DNA from 4 places in the Streptomyces sp. NPDC048415 genome. Region 4 is predicted to be linked to each of the others. Evidence: riboswitches for the same ligand, from Rfam matches in the RefSeq annotation. Region 4 holds a riboswitch; each other region holds the start of a gene.

The links. A riboswitch is a leader RNA that binds a small molecule or an ion and turns the genes downstream of it on or off. The one in region 4 is predicted to bind cyclic di-AMP.
Region 1: another riboswitch for cyclic di-AMP. It lies ahead of AB0D27_RS38180 (M23 family metallopeptidase); the one in region 4 lies ahead of AB0D27_RS05910 (NlpC/P60 family protein).
Region 2: another riboswitch for cyclic di-AMP. It lies ahead of AB0D27_RS09760 (M23 family metallopeptidase); the one in region 4 lies ahead of AB0D27_RS05910 (NlpC/P60 family protein).
Region 3: another riboswitch for cyclic di-AMP. It lies ahead of AB0D27_RS04340 (LysM peptidoglycan-binding domain-containing M23 family metallopeptidase); the one in region 4 lies ahead of AB0D27_RS05910 (NlpC/P60 family protein).

What each region holds. Positions count from the first base shown of each region.
Region 1 covers NZ_JBEZKJ010000100.1:15,584-19,808, forward strand. The annotation lists gene AB0D27_RS38175 (PP2C family protein-serine/threonine phosphatase) at 143-1,378, shown strand; cyclic di-AMP (ydaO/yuaA leader) riboswitch at 1,592-1,749, shown strand; gene AB0D27_RS38180 (M23 family metallopeptidase) at 1,761-2,792, shown strand; gene AB0D27_RS38185 (aldo/keto reductase) at 2,846-3,790, shown strand; gene AB0D27_RS38190 (PrsW family intramembrane metalloprotease) at 4,057-4,225, opposite strand, start outside.
Region 2 covers NZ_JBEZKJ010000009.1:123,787-128,011, forward strand. The annotation lists gene AB0D27_RS09750 (pitrilysin family protein) at 1-588, shown strand, start outside; gene AB0D27_RS09755 (pitrilysin family protein) at 585-1,973, shown strand; cyclic di-AMP (ydaO/yuaA leader) riboswitch at 2,188-2,348, shown strand; gene AB0D27_RS09760 (M23 family metallopeptidase) at 2,361-3,125, shown strand; gene AB0D27_RS09765 (GntR family transcriptional regulator) at 3,314-4,009, shown strand; gene AB0D27_RS09770 (HPr family phosphocarrier protein) at 4,225-4,225, opposite strand, start outside.
Region 3 covers NZ_JBEZKJ010000003.1:265,178-269,402, forward strand. The annotation lists gene AB0D27_RS04335 (alpha-galactosidase) at 1-1,697, shown strand, start outside; cyclic di-AMP (ydaO/yuaA leader) riboswitch at 2,000-2,156, shown strand; gene AB0D27_RS04340 (LysM peptidoglycan-binding domain-containing M23 family metallopeptidase) at 2,161-3,084, shown strand; gene AB0D27_RS04345 (hypothetical protein) at 3,277-3,693, shown strand; partial or broken gene AB0D27_RS04350 (DUF6250 domain-containing protein) at 3,681-3,911, shown strand; gene AB0D27_RS04355 (SGNH/GDSL hydrolase family protein) at 4,057-4,225, shown strand, end outside.
Region 4 covers NZ_JBEZKJ010000005.1:78,098-82,322, reverse strand. The annotation lists gene pcrA (DNA helicase PcrA) at 1-1,418, opposite strand, end outside; cyclic di-AMP (ydaO/yuaA leader) riboswitch at 1,747-1,919, shown strand; gene AB0D27_RS05910 (NlpC/P60 family protein) at 1,927-3,102, shown strand; gene AB0D27_RS05905 (tellurite resistance/C4-dicarboxylate transporter family protein) at 3,627-4,225, shown strand, end outside.

The DNA.
Region 1 (4,225 bases), on a different contig from region 4:
TCCCTGGCCGCGTTTCCCTCGCCGCGTTTCCCCCACCGCGTTCTTCTCGCCGCAGACCACGTACTCCGCTCGGCCCACACCGCTCGCCTCCCTCCCTCGATCCGGGAAACCTGGACGAGTGGGGCAGCGAGGAGGCGGGCCAATGCCCCAGGATGCGTACGAGCGGGCCGGCGGACGCCTGCCCGGCGACCCCGTGCCCGACCCCGGCCTCGGCGACGCCACGCCGCACAGCGCCCCGCGGCACGGCGGTCCGAAGGACACCGGCCGGCGCAGGATCTCGTACGCCCGTGCCTTTGTGCGGGCACTCCCGGCGCTGCTCATCGTCACCGGGATCCTCTACGACTACCTCACCCCGTCGGACTTCACCGCCGCTCCCCTCCTCACGGCCGCCCCACTCGTCGCCGCGCCCCTCTACTCACTGCGCGGCACCGTCCTCACCGGCACCCTGACCATCGCCGCGCTCGTCACCGTCCACCTCAAGCTCGGTATCGCCCTGAACGTCGACTCGGTCACCGAAGTGGTCACCGTGGCGACAGCCGTCGGCCTGGCCGTCCTCATCAACATCCTCGTCCGCCGCAGCGACGAACGGCTCGCCTCGGTCCGGGAGATCGCCGAGTCCGCGCAGCGCGCCGTGCTGCCGGAGCCCGCGGAGCGGATCGGCGGCCTGGAGGTCGCCGCGCGGTACGAGGCGGCGCAGACGGACGCCTACATCGGCGGCGACCTCTACGCGGTGCAGGACTCCCCGCACGGTGTACGGCTGGTGGTGGGCGATGTACGCGGGAAGGGCATGGGTGCGGTGGCCGCCGTGGCGGTGGTGATCGGGGCGTTCCGGGAGGCGGCCGAGCAGGAGGCGACGCTGGAGGCGGTCGCGGGGCGGCTGGAACGGGCGCTGGCGCGCGAGGGCACCCGGCGCGACGGCCTCGACGCCTTCGAGGGGTTCACCACGGCCGTACTCGCGGAGATCCCGCACGGCGAGGACGCCGTACGGATCGTCAACCGCGGCCATCCCCCGCCCTTGCTCCTGCATACCGACGGCACCCTCGTCGCACTCGCCGCCGAGGACCCCGCGCTGCCGCTGGGGATGGGTGAGCTGGGCGCCTGGCCCGACCGGGCGGTGCGGGCCGGCTTCCCCCGCGGGGCGACGCTGCTTGTGCACACGGACGGGCTGTCCGAGGCCCGCGACGGGCGCGGGGACTTCTACGATCCTGTGGCGTGCCTCGCCGGCCGGCTCTTCGCCGGGCCCGGCGCGTTGCTGACCGCACTTGCCGACGAGGTCCGCCGGCACGCGGGCGGCGCTCTGGCGGACGACATGGCGCTGCTCGCCGTACGACGCCCCCAGTTGGTGGACGGCGTCCTTGATCGTTGTCACGAGGGGTGATCGTGTGACGCCTCTCCGATAACAACTGACACACCGTCAACTGAACGCGTGTTTATGGAGTGTGGTCAACTCGCCCGGTTTACCCCGGTCATGACCCCAAAGTCCTGGCCAAAAGCATGAACGATCAGTCCGAACAGCTTGGAATCCGGGGTCCGGGTCTATTAACGTTCGATAACGCAGCGCGGTCGTCCCAGCCGTCACAAGAGACGGCTCCGTGCGCACGCGCCGAATCCCGCGAGGGAACCGGGGAACCACCAACTTGGGGTGAATCGAGCGTATTCCGCCGTGGAAGCACGGCAGGTATACGCGCGTAGGAGACCTTCCTGCTCCGAACCCGTCAGCTAACCCGGTAGGCGAGAAGGAAGGAAAGGAGCGCGCCCACGTGGCGTCCAACCGGCCTGCCCAGAACACCTCGTTCGCGCCGAGTGATACACAGCCCTTCGGCTACGGCAACGACGAGGGCCCCTGGGAGGAGTGGAACCCCACCGAGGATTCCGTCCGTCCCGTGCGCGGCCGGCACCGCGTCAGCAAGCAGCGCGGCGGAGGACTCGCCCGCAGCTCCACGGTTCTCGGCGTCGGCGTCATAGCCGCCGTCGGCGCGGGCGGTATGGCCACCGCGGCGCCCGGCAAACCGCCGGTGTCGATCTCGCTGCCCGACCTGTCGTCGGTCACCGAATCGGCCAAGGCCCTGATCTCGGACGGCGGCTCCAGCGCCCCCAAGGGCTCCGCCACCCCGCTCACCAGCGCCGGCCTGACCAGCACCGACGCCGCCCAGGGCAGCACGGACGCGGGCGAGGCCCTGCGCGCCCGCATCATGCAGCAGGCCGAGTCGCAGCAGGACCAGGTCGACAACGCGGCCCAGGAGGCCGCCGAGGCCGCCGCCGCCAAGCAGGCCGTCGCGCTCGCCGCCAAGCAGCAGGACGACGCCGAGGCCAAGGCCGCGGCTACCAAGAAGAAGGCGGAGCAGGAGGCCAAGGCGAAGGCCGAGGCCGCGCGTCTCGCCGAGCTCGCCAAGAGCTACTCGCTGCCCACCTCCTCGTACACGCTGACCGGGCGCTTCGGCGACGCCGGCTCCATGTGGTCCTCCGGCTATCACACCGGCCTCGACTTCGCCGCGCCCACCGGCACGCTGATCAAGGCGATCCACAGCGGCACCGTCACGGAGGCGGGCTGGGCCGGCGCGTACGGCTATCGCACGATCCTCACCCTCGACGACGGTACGGAGCTGTGGTTCTGCCACCAGTCGTCGATCAGCGTCAGCGTGGGGCAGAAGGTCGCCACGGGTGACGTCATCGGACGCGTGGGCGCGACGGGCAATGTCACCGGGCCGCACCTGCACCTGGAGGTGCACCCCGACGGCGGCGGCGCGATCGACCCGATGGCGTGGCTGCGGGGCAAGGGCCTCAATCCCTGATCGCCCGGAGGGGAGCGGAATACGGCCATCCGGTGCGGGCGTTGAAACTGAGCATGACTTCTCTTCGTAAGCTCGGTTCCTCCGACCTCGAGGTCTTCCCGCTCTCCCTCGGCGGCAACGTCTTCGGCTGGACCTCGGACGAGGCCCAGTCCTTCGCCGTGCTCGACGCGTACGCGGCGGCCGGCGGCAACTTCCTCGACACGGCCGACTCCTACTCGGCATGGGTCGAGGGCAACAAGGGCGGCGAGTCCGAGACCATCATCGGCAAGTGGCTGAAGGCGCGCGGCAACCGCTCGGACATCGTGGTCGCCACCAAGGTCAGCCAGCACCCCGAGTACCCGGGGCTGTCCGGCGCCAACATCAAGGCCGCCGCCGACGCGTCCCTGCGCCGCCTCGACACCGACTACATCGACCTCTACTTCACGCACTTCGACAAGCCGGAAGTGCCGGTCGATGAGATCATCGGCGCGCTCGACGACCTGGTGAAGGCCGGCAAGGTGCGCCACATCGCCGCCTCCAACATCACGCCCGAGCGGCTCCAGGAGTCCCTGGAGTTCTCCGACCGCGAGGGCCTCGCGCGCTATGTCGCCCTCCAGCCGCACTACAACCTGGTCTCGCGCGACACCTACGAGGGCGCCCTGCGGGACGTCGCCTCCCGCGCCGGTCTCGCGGCCGTCCCGTACTTCTCCCTCGCGTCCGGCTTCCTCACCGGGAAGTACCGGCCGGGTACGACGGTCGACAGCGCGCGTGCGGAGGGCGCCGCCAAGCACCTGGACTCCGAGCGCGGGCTGCGGGTCCTCGCCGCCCTCGACGAGGTCGCCCAGGCCCACGACGTTCCCGTCGCCACCGTCGCCCTGGCGTGGCTGGCGGCCCAGCCGACCGTGGCGGCGCCGATCGCTTCCGCCCGCACGGTCGAGCAGCTGCCCGCGCTGATCGGGGTGGCGGAACTGGTCCTGACGGGCGGCGAGCTGGCCAGGCTGACGGAGGCGTCGGCCTGACGGGATCTTCTGGCGTGGGCCTGAGGGCGTCTTCTGGTGGGGGCGTGACGGCGTCTTCTGCCGAGGGCCTCGCGGCATCTTCTGGCGTGGGCGTGACGGCATCTCCCGTCGCGGGCCTGACGGCACTTCTGGTGTGGGCCTGACGGCGTCTTCTGCCGTGGGTGTGACGGCGCCTCCTGCCGCGCCGGGGGGACGTCCTTTTCGCCGCGGCGGGGATCTGCCGTGACGGCGCGATCCGGTCCGGCGGTGCCCAACTCTCCGCAGGTCTATGACCGATAGGGGTTGTACGCGGGAGACGGCGCCGCCGGCCTGTACTGCTGACCGTACGACGGGGCGTATCCGTACCCGTATCCGTGCGCCGGCCACGGTGGCGGGACCGGAACCACCGGAACCGGCGCCGTGACGCGCGCCGCGTAGGCGAGCGCCGGCCGGGCG
Region 2 (4,225 bases), on a different contig from region 4:
CGCGAGGTCGTCGAGGAGGAGGTCCCCTCGCGCGCCCTGATGGCGGCCTACCGGCTCCCGGAGGACGGCACGCGCGCGGCCGACGCGGCCGACCTGGCGCTGACCGTCCTCGGCGGCGGCGAGTCCTCCCGGCTCTACAACCGGCTCGTACGCCGCGACCGCACCGCCGTCGCGGCCGGCTTCGGTCTGCTGCGGCTGGCCGGAGCACCCTCCCTGGGATGGCTGGACGTGAAGACGTCCGGCGACGTCGAGGTCCCGGTGATCGAGGCCGCCGTCGACGAGGAGCTCGCCCGGTTCGCCGAGGAGGGCCCCACGGCCGAGGAAATGGAGCGCGCTCAGGCCCAGTTGGAGCGCGAGTGGCTGGACCGCCTCGGCACCGTCGCGGGCCGCGCCGACGAACTGTGCCGCTTCGCCGTGCTGTTCGGCGACCCGCAGCTCGCCCTGACCGCCGTGCGGCGCGTCCTCCAGGTCACCGCCGAGGAGGTCCAGGAGGTCGCCAAGTCCCGCCTGCGCCCCGACAACCGCGCCGTCCTGGTCTACGAGCCCACCGAGAACACCGCCGACGAGGACGAGGAGGCGGCGAAGTGACTGAGCTCGCCACCATGGACTTCCACCCGCAGCCCCAGGCCGGCGCGGCCAAGCCGTGGGCCTTCCCGGCTCCCGAGCGAGGCGCGCTCGACAACGGCCTGACGGTCCTGCGCTGCCATCGCCCCGGCCAGCAGGTCGTCGCCGTCGAGGTGCTGCTCGCCGCGCCCCTGGAGGCCGAACCGGCGGGCCTGGACGGCATCGCCACGATCATGGCGCGCGCCTTCTCCGAAGGCACCGACAAGCACTCCGCCGAGGAGTTCGCCGCCGAGCTGGAGCGCTGCGGCGCCACCCTCGACTCGCACGCCGACCACCCGGGCGTACGCCTGTCGCTCGAAGTCCCCGTCTCGCGCGTGTCCAAGGCGCTCGGTCTGGTCGCCGACGCCCTGAGGGCACCGGCGTTCGCGGACAGCGAGGTCGAGCGGCTGGTGCGCAACCGGCTGGACGAGATCCCGCACGAGACCGCCAACCCGGCCCGCCGCGCCGCCAAGGAGCTCTCCAAGGAGCTGTTCCCGGCGACCTCGCGCATGTCGCGCCCGCGCCAGGGCACCGAGGAGACCGTCCAGAAGATCGACTCGGCGGCCGTACGCGCCTTCTACGAGAAGCACGTACGCCCCGCCACGGCCACCGCGGTGATCGTCGGTGATCTGACGGGTGTCGATCTCGACGCACTGCTCGCCGACACTCTCGGCTCCTGGAGCGGCTCGTCCGCCGAGCCGCGTCCCGTGCCGCCGGTGACCGCCGACGACACCGGGCGCGTGATCATCGTGGACCGCCCCGGCGCCGTCCAGACACAGCTGCTCATCGGCCGTGTCGGCGCCGACCGGCACGACCGCGTGTGGCCCGCCCAGGTGCTCGGCACGTACTGCCTCGGCGGCACCCTCACCTCGCGCCTGGACCGGGTCCTGCGCGAGGAAAAGGGTTACACCTACGGTGTGCGGGCGTTCGGCCAGGTGCTGCGCTCCGCCCCGGACGGCACGGGCGTCGCGATGCTCGCCATCAGCGGTTCGGTGGACACCCCGAACACCGGTCCAGCGCTCGATGACCTGTGGAAGGTGCTGCGCACCCTCGCCGCCGAGGGCCTGACGGACGCCGAGCGCGACATCGCCGTACAGAACCTGGTGGGCGTGGCGCCCCTCAAGTTCGAGACCGCGGCGGCCGTCGCGAGCACGCTCGCGGACCAGGTCGAGCAGGACCTGCCGGACGACTACCAGGCGACGCTGTATCAGCAGCTCGCCGCGACCGGCACCGTGGAGGCCACCGCTGCCGCCGTGAACGCCTTCCCGGTCAACCGTCTGGTAACCGTCCTGGTCGGCGACGCCGCGCAGATCGAGGAGCCCGTCAAGGCCCTCGGTATCGGTGAAGTGAGCGTCGTACGGGCCGAGTAGAGCGGCCGCACCTCTGAGAGCCCAGGTGACTGAAGAGTCACCTGGGTCTCTTTTTGCCCGGACTTCGTCCTCAATTTGTCCGTATTGATGGGGAGGTTGCCTGTCTGCCCTGTGGCATGCACTACAAAAGCCGTGATCCGTTTGTCGTTTGAAAGATGCCCCGTTTAGCGTCGGTCCGGCTGTTCGTCAGGCAGTGCGCCGCGCCCGCGGCACCGGACAGTCATCGCCGAGTCCCCGTACGGCGCGAGCCAGGGGAGCCGGGGACCCATACGCAGTCCCTGGGGTGAATCGGACACCCTCCCCGGAGGGGGTCCGTAGGAGACCTTCCTGCTCCGAACCCGTCAGCTAACCCGGTAGGCGAGAAGGAAGGAAAGGACCAGCCCCTACATGGCGTTCACGTGTAGCACCGGGAAGCATCGTCGTCCGAGCCGCGTGAAGCGCACCACCACGAACGCCATCGGCGTCGCGGCGCTCACCACCACCGGTGTCATCGGAACCCTGGCCGCACCGGCGCTCGCCGCGGACTCCTCCGTCGAGCAGACCGGGCTGACCCAGGCCATCACCATCGGTGGTTCCCTCGCCGATCAGATCGACGCGCAGGCCGCCGCCCAGCAGCGCGCGGCCGACGAGGCCGCCGCGCTGAAGAAGGCCGAGGAGGCGGCGCGCGAGCGAGCCGCGGAGAAGGCCAAGCAGCAGCGCGAGGCCAAGGAGCGCGCCGCCCGCGCGGCCGAGCGCAAGCGCCTCAACTCCTTCGTGCTGCCGATCACCGGCTCGTACATCTCCACCGGCTACAAGGCCGGCGGCAGCCTCTGGTCCTCCGGCAGCCACACCGGTGCCGACTTCCACGCCGCGTCCGGCACCTCCGTCCACGCCGTCGGCTCCGGCACGGTCGTCACGGCCGGCTGGGGCGGCGCCTACGGCAATCAAGTCGTGATCAAGATGCACGACGGCACGTACACCATGTACGGCCACCTGTCGTCCATCGGTGTCTCGGTGGGCCAGTCGGTCACCCCGGGCCGGCAGATAGGCCTCTCCGGGGCCACCGGCAACACCACCGGGCCGCACCTCCACTTCGAGGCGCGTACGACCGCCGAGTACGGCTCCGACATCGACCCCGTCGGCTACCTCCGCTCGCACGGCGTGAACGTCTGACGACCCGGTTCACCTCTTCCGACGCCCCGGCTCATCCGAGTCGGGGCATCGTCGTTTCGGGCGGCCGTCTGTCCAAAAAATATCCATGGATTCCGGCCTGCCATCGGAAATTCCGGCTTCCTGCAATAGAGTCACTGAACAAGCGTCAATCGATGGCGTTTCGCGGGGATTAAAGCGGAGGTCGGGGCATGCGTATTCCGGCGCACTCGGTATGCACGGCGATCCGTGACGACATCGTCGCGGGTGTCTACGAGCGAGGCGGCCGGCTCACCGAGGAACTGCTCGCGCGCCGCTACGGCGTCTCGCGCGTCCCCGTGCGCGAGGCCCTGCGCACCCTGGAGGCCGAGGGTTTCGTCGTCACCCGACGGCACGCGGGCGCGTGCGTCGCGGAACCGACCGAGCAGGAGGCCTCCGACCTGCTGGAGATGCGCATGCTGCTGGAGCCGCTGGGTGCCGCGCGGGCCGCCCAGCGCCGCACGGAGGCCCACCTCAAGGTGCTGCGAGGCCTGGTCAGGCTGGGCCAGGAGCGGGCCAGAAGGGGTCACAGCGAGGATCTGCGCTCGCTGGGCGGCTGGTTCCACGAGACGCTCGCCCAGGCCTCCGGAAGCCCCGCGCTGACCTCCACACTCGGCCAGCTTCGGCACAAGATCGCCTGGATGTACGCGGTGGAGGCGCCGGCCAGCCCCGGGGAGTCCTGGGCGGAGCACGGCGGCATCGTCGACGCCGTCGCGCGCGGCGACAGTGAGCGGGCTCGGGCGATCACCGCGGTGCACACCGAGCGCGCGACGGCCGCGCACCGGCTCCGTTTTCCCGGCGGCGGAGATCGACCGGAACGTGTGAGGACTTCGCAACATCCCGTAAACGTGACGGGGCTGCGGCATTAACACGGGAGCCGTATACAAAGAGGGGTAATTCGCGGGGCATTATTTTTGCTGCCACTGATTCGAGTGCCGGGAATTCCAGCGTGCGCTATTTCGATGGCTGCGCCGCGGGCCGCGCCTGTGGCACGAGGGGAATTCCTGGACGGCGTACGGAAAACGGCTGAGCCGCGCCGCCCAGGTAAGGGTGGCGCGGCTCAGCCGTGCGCTGTCCGAGAACCT
Region 3 (4,225 bases), on a different contig from region 4:
ATGTCATCGAGCGCTGGGTCACCCTGGCGGGCGAGGGCCCCGCCCTGGAGCTGCTGCGCGCCGACTCCGCGACCTGGACGCTGCCCGAGCGCGACGGATGGCGGCTGTCCCAGCTGCACGGCCGATGGGCGGCCGAGTCCCGGCTGGCGCGCTCCCCCCTCACCTACGGTGAGAAGGTCATCGGCAGCCGGCGCGGGCACACCGGGCACCAGCACCTGCCGTGGGTCGCGCTCGACACAGAGGCGACCGAGGAGACCGGCGAGGTCTACGGATGCGCGCTCGGCTGGTCGGGTTCCTGGCGGATCTCCGTGGCCCAGCTTCCGGACGCGCGCGTGCAGATCACCGGCGGCGCCGGGTACGACGACTCGGGACTGCTGCGACTGGAGCCGGGGGAGTCGTTCACGACCCCCGTCTTCGCCGGGCTGTGGAGCGACGGCGGCTTCGGCGGGGCGAGCCGGGCCTGGCACGCGTACCAGCGGGCGTATGTCATCCCCGACGCCGGCCAGGACCGGCCGGTGCTGTTCAACTCCTGGGAGGCCACCACCTTCGACATCTCCGAGGAGCAGCAGCAGGCGCTCGCGCGGCGGGCCGCCGCGATGGGGGTCGAGTTGTTCGTGGTCGACGACGGCTGGTTCGGGGCGCGCACCAGCGACCGGGCCGGCCTCGGCGACTGGACGCCCAACCCCGACCGCTTCCCCGCGGGACTCAAGCCGCTCGCCGACCATGTGCACGGGCTCGGTATGCGGTTCGGGATCTGGGTCGAGCCGGAAATGGTCAATCCGGACAGCGAGCTGTATCGCACGCACCCCGACTGGGTGCAGTTCCAGCCGGGTCGAACCAGGACGGAATACCGCAATCAGCTTGTACTGAACCTCGCGCGCCCGGACGTCCAGGAGTATCTCTGGGGGCAGCTCGACGGCCTGCTCTCCAGCGCCCCGATCGACTATGTGAAATGGGATTTCAACCGCTGCTTCACCGACGCGGGTTGGCCGGCCGAGCGCTACCCGCAGAAGCTGTGGGTCGAGCACGTACAGGCCCTGTACGCACTCCTCGACCGGCTGCGGGCCGCCCACCCGGGCGTCGCCTTCGAGTCCTGCTCGGGCGGCGGTGGCCGTATCGACCTGGGCATCATGGCGCGCACGGACCAGGTGTGGACCTCCGACAACACCGACCCGCTCGACCGGCTCGCCATCCAGTACGGCTTCAGCCAGGTCCACCCGGCCCGGATCATGGCCGCGTGGGTCACGGACAGCCCGAATACGCAGCTCAACGGGCGCGCCAGCTCGCTGCGCTTCCGCTTCGTGAGCGCCATGGCCGGGGTGCTCGGTGTCGGCGGAGACCTCACCAAGTGGAGCGAGCAGGAACTCGACGAGGCGCGGGAGTGGGTGGAGCTCTACAAAGACATCCGGCCCGTCGTGCAGCGCGGCGACCTCTATCGGCTGCGGCCCCCGGAGGGCGGGCTGAGCGCGGTGCAGTACGTCCACGGCGACGAGACCGTCGTGCTCGCCTGGCTCCAGGCCCAGCACCACGGTGAGCCCGTCGCCGCACTCCGGTTGCGCGGACTCGACCCGACACAAGCGTATGAGTGCCGCGAAACGGGCGAAGTGTACCGAGGGGCGGTGCTGCTGCATCACGGGGTGCGGACGAGGCTTCGCGGCGACCTCGATGCGACGGTTATCCGACTGCGTCGCATCTGACTGTTCTGTCCGAATTGGCGTCTTCATTCCAACTAACCCTGGAATAAAGCACCGTGGGGTGAGGTGCGTGAGGAGCGTCATATTCGTGACGATGCGTTGCGGCGTCCATTTCACAATCAGCCCGAATTCAAAGGCGGGTTGAGGAACGGAAAAGATCGTCCATGCACGGAGGGTGACCGGAATTCCGGCATGGATCAAGAACGGCACGTGCATAGAAATCGCCCATGGTTGTCGAAGCGCTCTCATCTCGCTTACGTTCTGCCCCAATCCGGACGGACGCCCAATCCTGCCGCCGCCCGGAATCCGCACACTCACCCGCACACGGCAGGAGCGGGGGACCCACAGGTTCCATGCCTGTTCCGGTCTCCGGAACGGCTAGGGGTACAGCCGCGCATGCGCACGGCCGGGCATCTCCAGCCCGCACCCGACAGCTCACCTCGCAGGCGCCGGAGAGGAACTCGTCATGCCCGCGAAGGGTAAGCACCGCCGTCCCAAGTCCCAGCGTTTCACCCGCTCGATCGCCGTGGCCGGAACCGGTGGCGCCGCGCTCGCGCTGCCTCTGATGGGGGCCGCCGGCGCCCATGCCGCGACTCCGACCGCCGCTGTCGCGCAGAAGGCCGTCGCGCAGAAGGCCGTCGCGCAGAAGGCCGTCGCGCAGAAGGTCGAGAAGACCGCGACCGCCGCTCCCACCGCCGCGAAGAAGGTGGCCGCGACGAAGACCTACGCGGTGAGGGCCGGCGACTATCTCTCCAAGATCGCCGACGAGCAGAACGTCAGCGGCGGCTGGAAGAAGCTCTACTCCGACAACCGCTCGGCCATCGGCAGCGACCCGTCGCTGATCCACCCCGGCCTGAAGCTGACGATCGGCAAGAAGGCCGCGGCCGCCGGCGCCACCCAGTCGTCCACCAAGACGACGACCTCGGCCGCGAAGACCACCAAGACCGCCACGGCCAAGCCCGCCTCCATCGCCACCAGTTCCGGTTACACCCTGCCGGTCGAGGGTGCGACGATCGGCACCGGCTACAAGGTGGCGGGCAGCATGTGGTCCAGCGGTTACCACACCGGTGTGGACTTCGTGGTCCCGACCGGCACCACCATCAAGGCCATTGCCCCCGGCACCGTCGTCTCCGCGGGCTGGGGCGGCGCGTACGGCAACCAGGTCGTCATCCAGCACGCCGACGGCCAGTACTCGCAGTACGCCCACATGTCCGCGCTCTCCGTCTCGGCGGGCCAGACCGTGACCGCGGGCCAGCAGGTCGGCCTCTCGGGCGCGACCGGCAATGTCACCGGACCGCACCTGCACTTCGAGATCCGCACCACGCCGAACTACGGCTCGGACGTGGACCCGGTCGGGTACCTGCGCTCGCACGGCGTCGCCGTCGTCTGACGCCGCTCCCTGCTCCTGACGGCAGGACCGCCTCCAAAGGCCGGACCCCACGATCCCCGGGGTCCGGCCTTCGGTGTTCCGTGAGCGGTTCATGATCAGCGCTAGTTCATCTCGGCGATCGACGGCGAGACGGGCACCGAGCGCACCCGGCAGCCGGTCCCCGACGACTTCGTCGCCGACGGCCCCTCCGGCATCGCCTACCTCGACGGCGAACACCCCAGCCTCGTCATGAAGTTGGTCACCCGCGTCGGAGCCGGGCGCGGAGTCTTCCGCGTCCTCTTCCAGACGTGGGACTTCAACGGGACGGATCTGACCCGGCGCTGGAAGTACGTTGCCCCCTCGGGCAGCGGCGCCACCAGCTTCCACCAGATCCGTACCGTCGACGTGGACCAGGGCGGCAGCGACGAGATCGCCGATGGCAACTACGTCGTGAACAGCGACGGCACCCTGCGCTACGTCGTCGACGGGGCTATTCACGGTGACCGGTTCGACATCGCCGACCTCGACCCCGACAGGCCGGGCCCGGAGGGCTTCGCCATCCAGCAGTCCGATCTGGGCATCGTGTCCCACTTCCCCTGGTACGACACCGACGCCGCGTTCGGCCGCTGATCTACGACTACACCGAGCCGCTGCTCGTCGCGAACGAGCCCAACCAGGTCCGGATCGTCTCGGACGGCTCCCTCGTGCAATGGTGGAACAACGGGTGGCTGGTCTTCCACTACACCGACGTGGAGCCCTACACCAGCGGGCACTTCGCGTTCCGCACCACCTGGAGCCATTTCCGGATCAGTGACTTCCGTGTGTGGCGGCTGCATCAACGCCCCTGATCCGAGGCGTATTCCAAGATTGGTCAATACTTGACGAGTGGCTTATCTCACCAACCGTCAACCCTTCCTTACGGTCGCGTAGCTCACATCGAAAGGTGAATCATGACCCGATGTGGCAGACGATTCGAAGAGTGACAACAGATCAGTGATCGGGTCGTACGTGGCGGTGGGGGACAGCTTCACCGAGGGCGTCGGCGACCCCGGGCCTGACGGGGCCCTTGTCGGATGGGCCGACCGGTTCGCGGTGCTTCTCGCGGACCGGCGGCCCGAGGGCGACTTCAACTACACCAATCTCGCTGTACGCGGCAAACTGC
Region 4 (4,225 bases):
ACCGAGTCCTCCGGGTTGGAGAGCACGCGGAGGTACGCCAGGACGTCCCTGACCTCCTTGCGCTCGTAGAAGCGGACGCCGCCGACGACCTTGTAGGGCAGGCCGACGCGGATGAAGACCTCTTCGAAGACGCGGGACTGCGCGTTCGTACGGTAGAAGACGGCGACGTCGCCCGCCTTGGCCTCGCCCGCGTCGGTGAGACGGTCTATCTCGTCGGCGACGAACTGGGCCTCGTCGTGCTCGGTGTCCGCCACATAGCCGGTGATGTTGGAACCGGCGCCCGCGTTGGTCCACAGGTTCTTGGGGCGGCGGCCCTCGTTGCGCTCGATGACCGCGTTGGCGGCGGTGAGGATCGTCTGCGTGGAGCGGTAGTTCTGCTCGAGCAGGATCGTCGTCGCGTCCGTGTAGTCCTCCTCGAACTGGAGGATGTTGCGGATGGTCGCGCCGCGGAACGCGTAGATCGACTGGTCGGCGTCACCTACGACACACAGCTCGCCCGGGTCGCTGTCTGCGGGCCCCACCAGCTCCCTCACCAGGGCGTACTGCGCGTGGTTGGTGTCCTGGTACTCGTCGACCATGACGTGCCGGAAGCGGCGGCGGTAGTGCTCGGCGACGTCCGGGAAGGCACGGAGCAGGTTGACCGTGGTCATGATCAGGTCGTCGAAGTCGAGCGCGTTGGCCTCGCGCAGCCGCGACTGGTACAGGGCGTATGCCTGGGCGAGGGTCTTCTCGAAGCCGTCGGAGGCCTGATTCGCGAAGTCCTCCTCGTCGATCAGCTCGTTCTTCAGGTTCGAGATCTTGGCGCTGAACGACTTCGGCGGGAAGCGCTTGGGGTCGAGGTCCAGGTCACGGCAGACCAGGGCCATCAGGCGCTTGGAGTCGGCGGCGTCGTAGATCGAGAAGGAGGAGGTGAAGCCGAGCCTCTTGGACTCTCGGCGCAGGATCCGGACACAGGCGCTGTGGAAGGTCATCACCCACATCGCGCCCGCGCGCGGGCCGACGAGGTGCTCGACGCGCTCCTTCATCTCGCCGGCGGCCTTGTTCGTGAAGGTGATCGCGAGGATCTGGCCGGGGTGGACATTCCGCTCGGCCAGCAGATAGGCGATCCGGTGTGTGAGCACGCGGGTCTTGCCGGAGCCCGCGCCGGCCACGATGAGCAGCGGGGAGCCGGAGTGCACGACGGCCGCGCGCTGGTTCTCGTTCAGCCCGTCCAGCAGCGCCGCCGCGTCCACGGCAGGCCGGTGCGCGCCGTCGCGGTAGTAGGCGTCTCTGTCTGGCGGCATGTCGAACTTCCCGCCGAACAGATCGTCCGGAACCGGCTCCGGTACGTGCTCGTGCTCGGGCGGCGGGGGCTCTTCCTCGTGGGCCCCGGAGGGCTTGAGGTCCGCCAGGAAGCTGTCATCAAAGAGGCTGCTCATCGCTCTCCGAGTCTAGAGCGCCCCACTGACACCCCGCCGCCACCCCGAAAACTCCGCACGTTTATCGAGCCCTCGCCGGCATCCTCCTCACCCTACGAATCCGGTACGTAACGTTCAGCGATCAACGGCGAAGTACCGCTCGACGAACACCACCAACCGGATCAATTAACCCCAAAACCCCCTGGTCTGGTCGGCACCAGGCGACACTCATGGCCAAGGTCACGAAAATGTATCGGGCATATCGCACATCAACCTTCACAGGAGCCACACGAGTTGGCTAGCGTGCGGAGCAGGTCGCTCGACAGCAACCGGCGAACGTCGCCGGGCCGGGTGGCCTCCGCCGAGTTCGGCGCGCCCGCATGGCAGCCGGAGCCGGGGACCCACCGACCTCGGGGTGAATCGGTCCAACTGCCATGTCGGGCAAGGACCGTAGGGCAAACCTTCCGGAACCACCCGCCCGAACCCGACAGCTAACTCGGTAGGCGGATGACGGAAGGAGTCGCCTCTCTTGGCGTCGCATCGCAAATGGCGTCCTACGGGTACGCGCGTAGCAGGCATACGGACCCCCGCCCTCGCGACGGCGGCCCTCACCTCCGTGGCCCTGCTCTCCCAGACGGCGAACGCCGCGCCCTCGGCCGAACCCAAGCCGAGCCTCGAGGAAGTCGAGAAGAAGGTCAACGACCTTTACCACCAGGCCGAGACGGCCACCGACAAGTACAACGCGACCCGGGAGAAGACCGCCGCGCAGCGCAAGCGCGTCGACGGTCTCCTGGACGACGTGGCCAAGCGCACCGAGAAACTCAACACCGCGCGCGAGGAGCTGGGTTCGTTCGCGGCGGCACAGTACCGCACCGGGGCCGCCGCCCCCGACACCGCGACCCTGCTGCTCGCCGACAACCCACAGGACTACTTCGACCAGACCCAGCTGATGAGCCGTCTGACCACCCGCCAGAAGGCGGCCGTCGACGACTACATCACCGAGCAGGCCGCCACCACCAAGAAGCGCGCGGAGGCCTCCAAGAGCCTGCAGACGCTGACCACCTCGCAGAACGCGCTCAAGACGTCCAAGGCCGACGTCCAGCACAAGCTTTCCAAGGCCCGGGAACTGCTCTCGCAGCTGACCGCCGAGGAGAAGGCGCGGCTCGCGGCGATCGAGAAGAAGAAGCGGGAGGCGGCCGAGCGCAAGGCGGCGGAGCTGGCGCAGCAGCAGGCCGCGGCGGCCGCCGCCGCCAAGAAGGCGGCGGCGCAGCAGGACTCGTCGGGCACCGGCACGTCGGGCACGACGACCGGCTCGTCGGGCACCGCTACCACGGACTCCTCGTACGCGACGAAGGCGGCGAAGGCGCTCGCGTTCGCCCGTGCGCAGATCGGCAAGCCGTACGTCTGGGGCGCGACCGGCCCGGGCTCGTACGACTGCTCGGGCCTCACCCAGGCCGCCTGGAAGGCCGCCGGCGTCACGCTGCCGCGCGTCACCTACGACCAGGTGAACGCCGGCACGACGGTCTCGCTGGCCGACGCCCAGCCCGGTGACCTGGTCTTCTTCTACGACGACATCAGCCACGTCGGCCTCTACATCGGCAACGGCATGATGATCCACGCGCCGAAGCCGGGGGCGTACGTCCGCGAGGAGTCGATCTACTACGACGGTACGTCGGCCATCCACAGCGTGGTGCGCCCGGCGTAGGCCGCTCGCCGGGCAACGCTTCGTGCGGGGCACGCGCGCGTGGGGCACACCAGCCTCTACGGCGCGCGCCCCGCTTTCACGCGCCCCCCGACCCGGGCGCGCCCCGCTCTCACGCCCCCCGGCCCGGGCACACCCGCTTTCACGCGTCCCCCGACCCGAGCACACCCACTTTCACGCGCCCCCGACCCGAGCACACCCCGCTCTCACGCCCCCCGGCCCGGGCACACCCGCTTCACGCGTCGCCCGACCCAGGCACGCACGCCCGCTTTCAGGCGCCCCCCGCCCCGGGCACACCCCGCTTTCAGGCGCCCCCCGGCCCGGGCACACCCCGCTTTCAGGCGCCCCCGCCCCAGGCACACCCCGCTTTCAAGCCCGCCAAAACGCACCGCCCCGTTTTCTCACGCTCCAGGCGCGCGTGGAGCGCCCCGCTTTCCCTCGCTCCCCACCGGCGCGTGAGCGACGTTTTCGCGCCCCACGCGCGTGCCCCCCGGGCAACTCGTCCCCAGGTCCCTAGCATCAGGCGCGTGTCAACGACCTCCCAGCTCCGCGCCTGGTGGGCGCAGCGGCCGCCGGCCGCCGGTGCCGCCGTCGTGGCTACCGGCATCGTCTCGGTCGGGCTGCATCTGACCGGCTACGAGACCCTGTCCCGTATCGCGCTGGTCCTGACGTCCGCCGCCTGGCTCGCGCTCGCCGCGGACTTCGTCGTCCGGCTGGCGCGGGAGCGGGAGCGGTGGGCCCGGGAGGCCGGCACGCCGGCCGGGCTCACCGCCGTAGCGGCGACGACCGTGCTCGGCACGCGGCTGTCCGCGCTGGGGTGGCAGGAACTCGCCGAGGCCCTGCTCGCGCTGTCGGCCGTGCTCTGGCCGGTGCTCCTCTACGGCGTCGTACGGCACTGGAAGCACCGCATGTCCGGAGGCGTGTTCCTCGTGTGCGTGACCACGCAGGGGCTCTCGGTGCTGGGCGCCACGCTCGCCGCCGCCGTCGGCCCGGAGTGGCTCGCGCACGCCGCGCTGGTCCTGTTCTGGCTGGGAATCGTGGTCTACGGGGTGGCGCTCGCGCGCTTCGATGCCAGGGAGGTGGTCCGGGGCGCCGGGGACCACTGGGTCGCGGGCGCCGCGCTCGC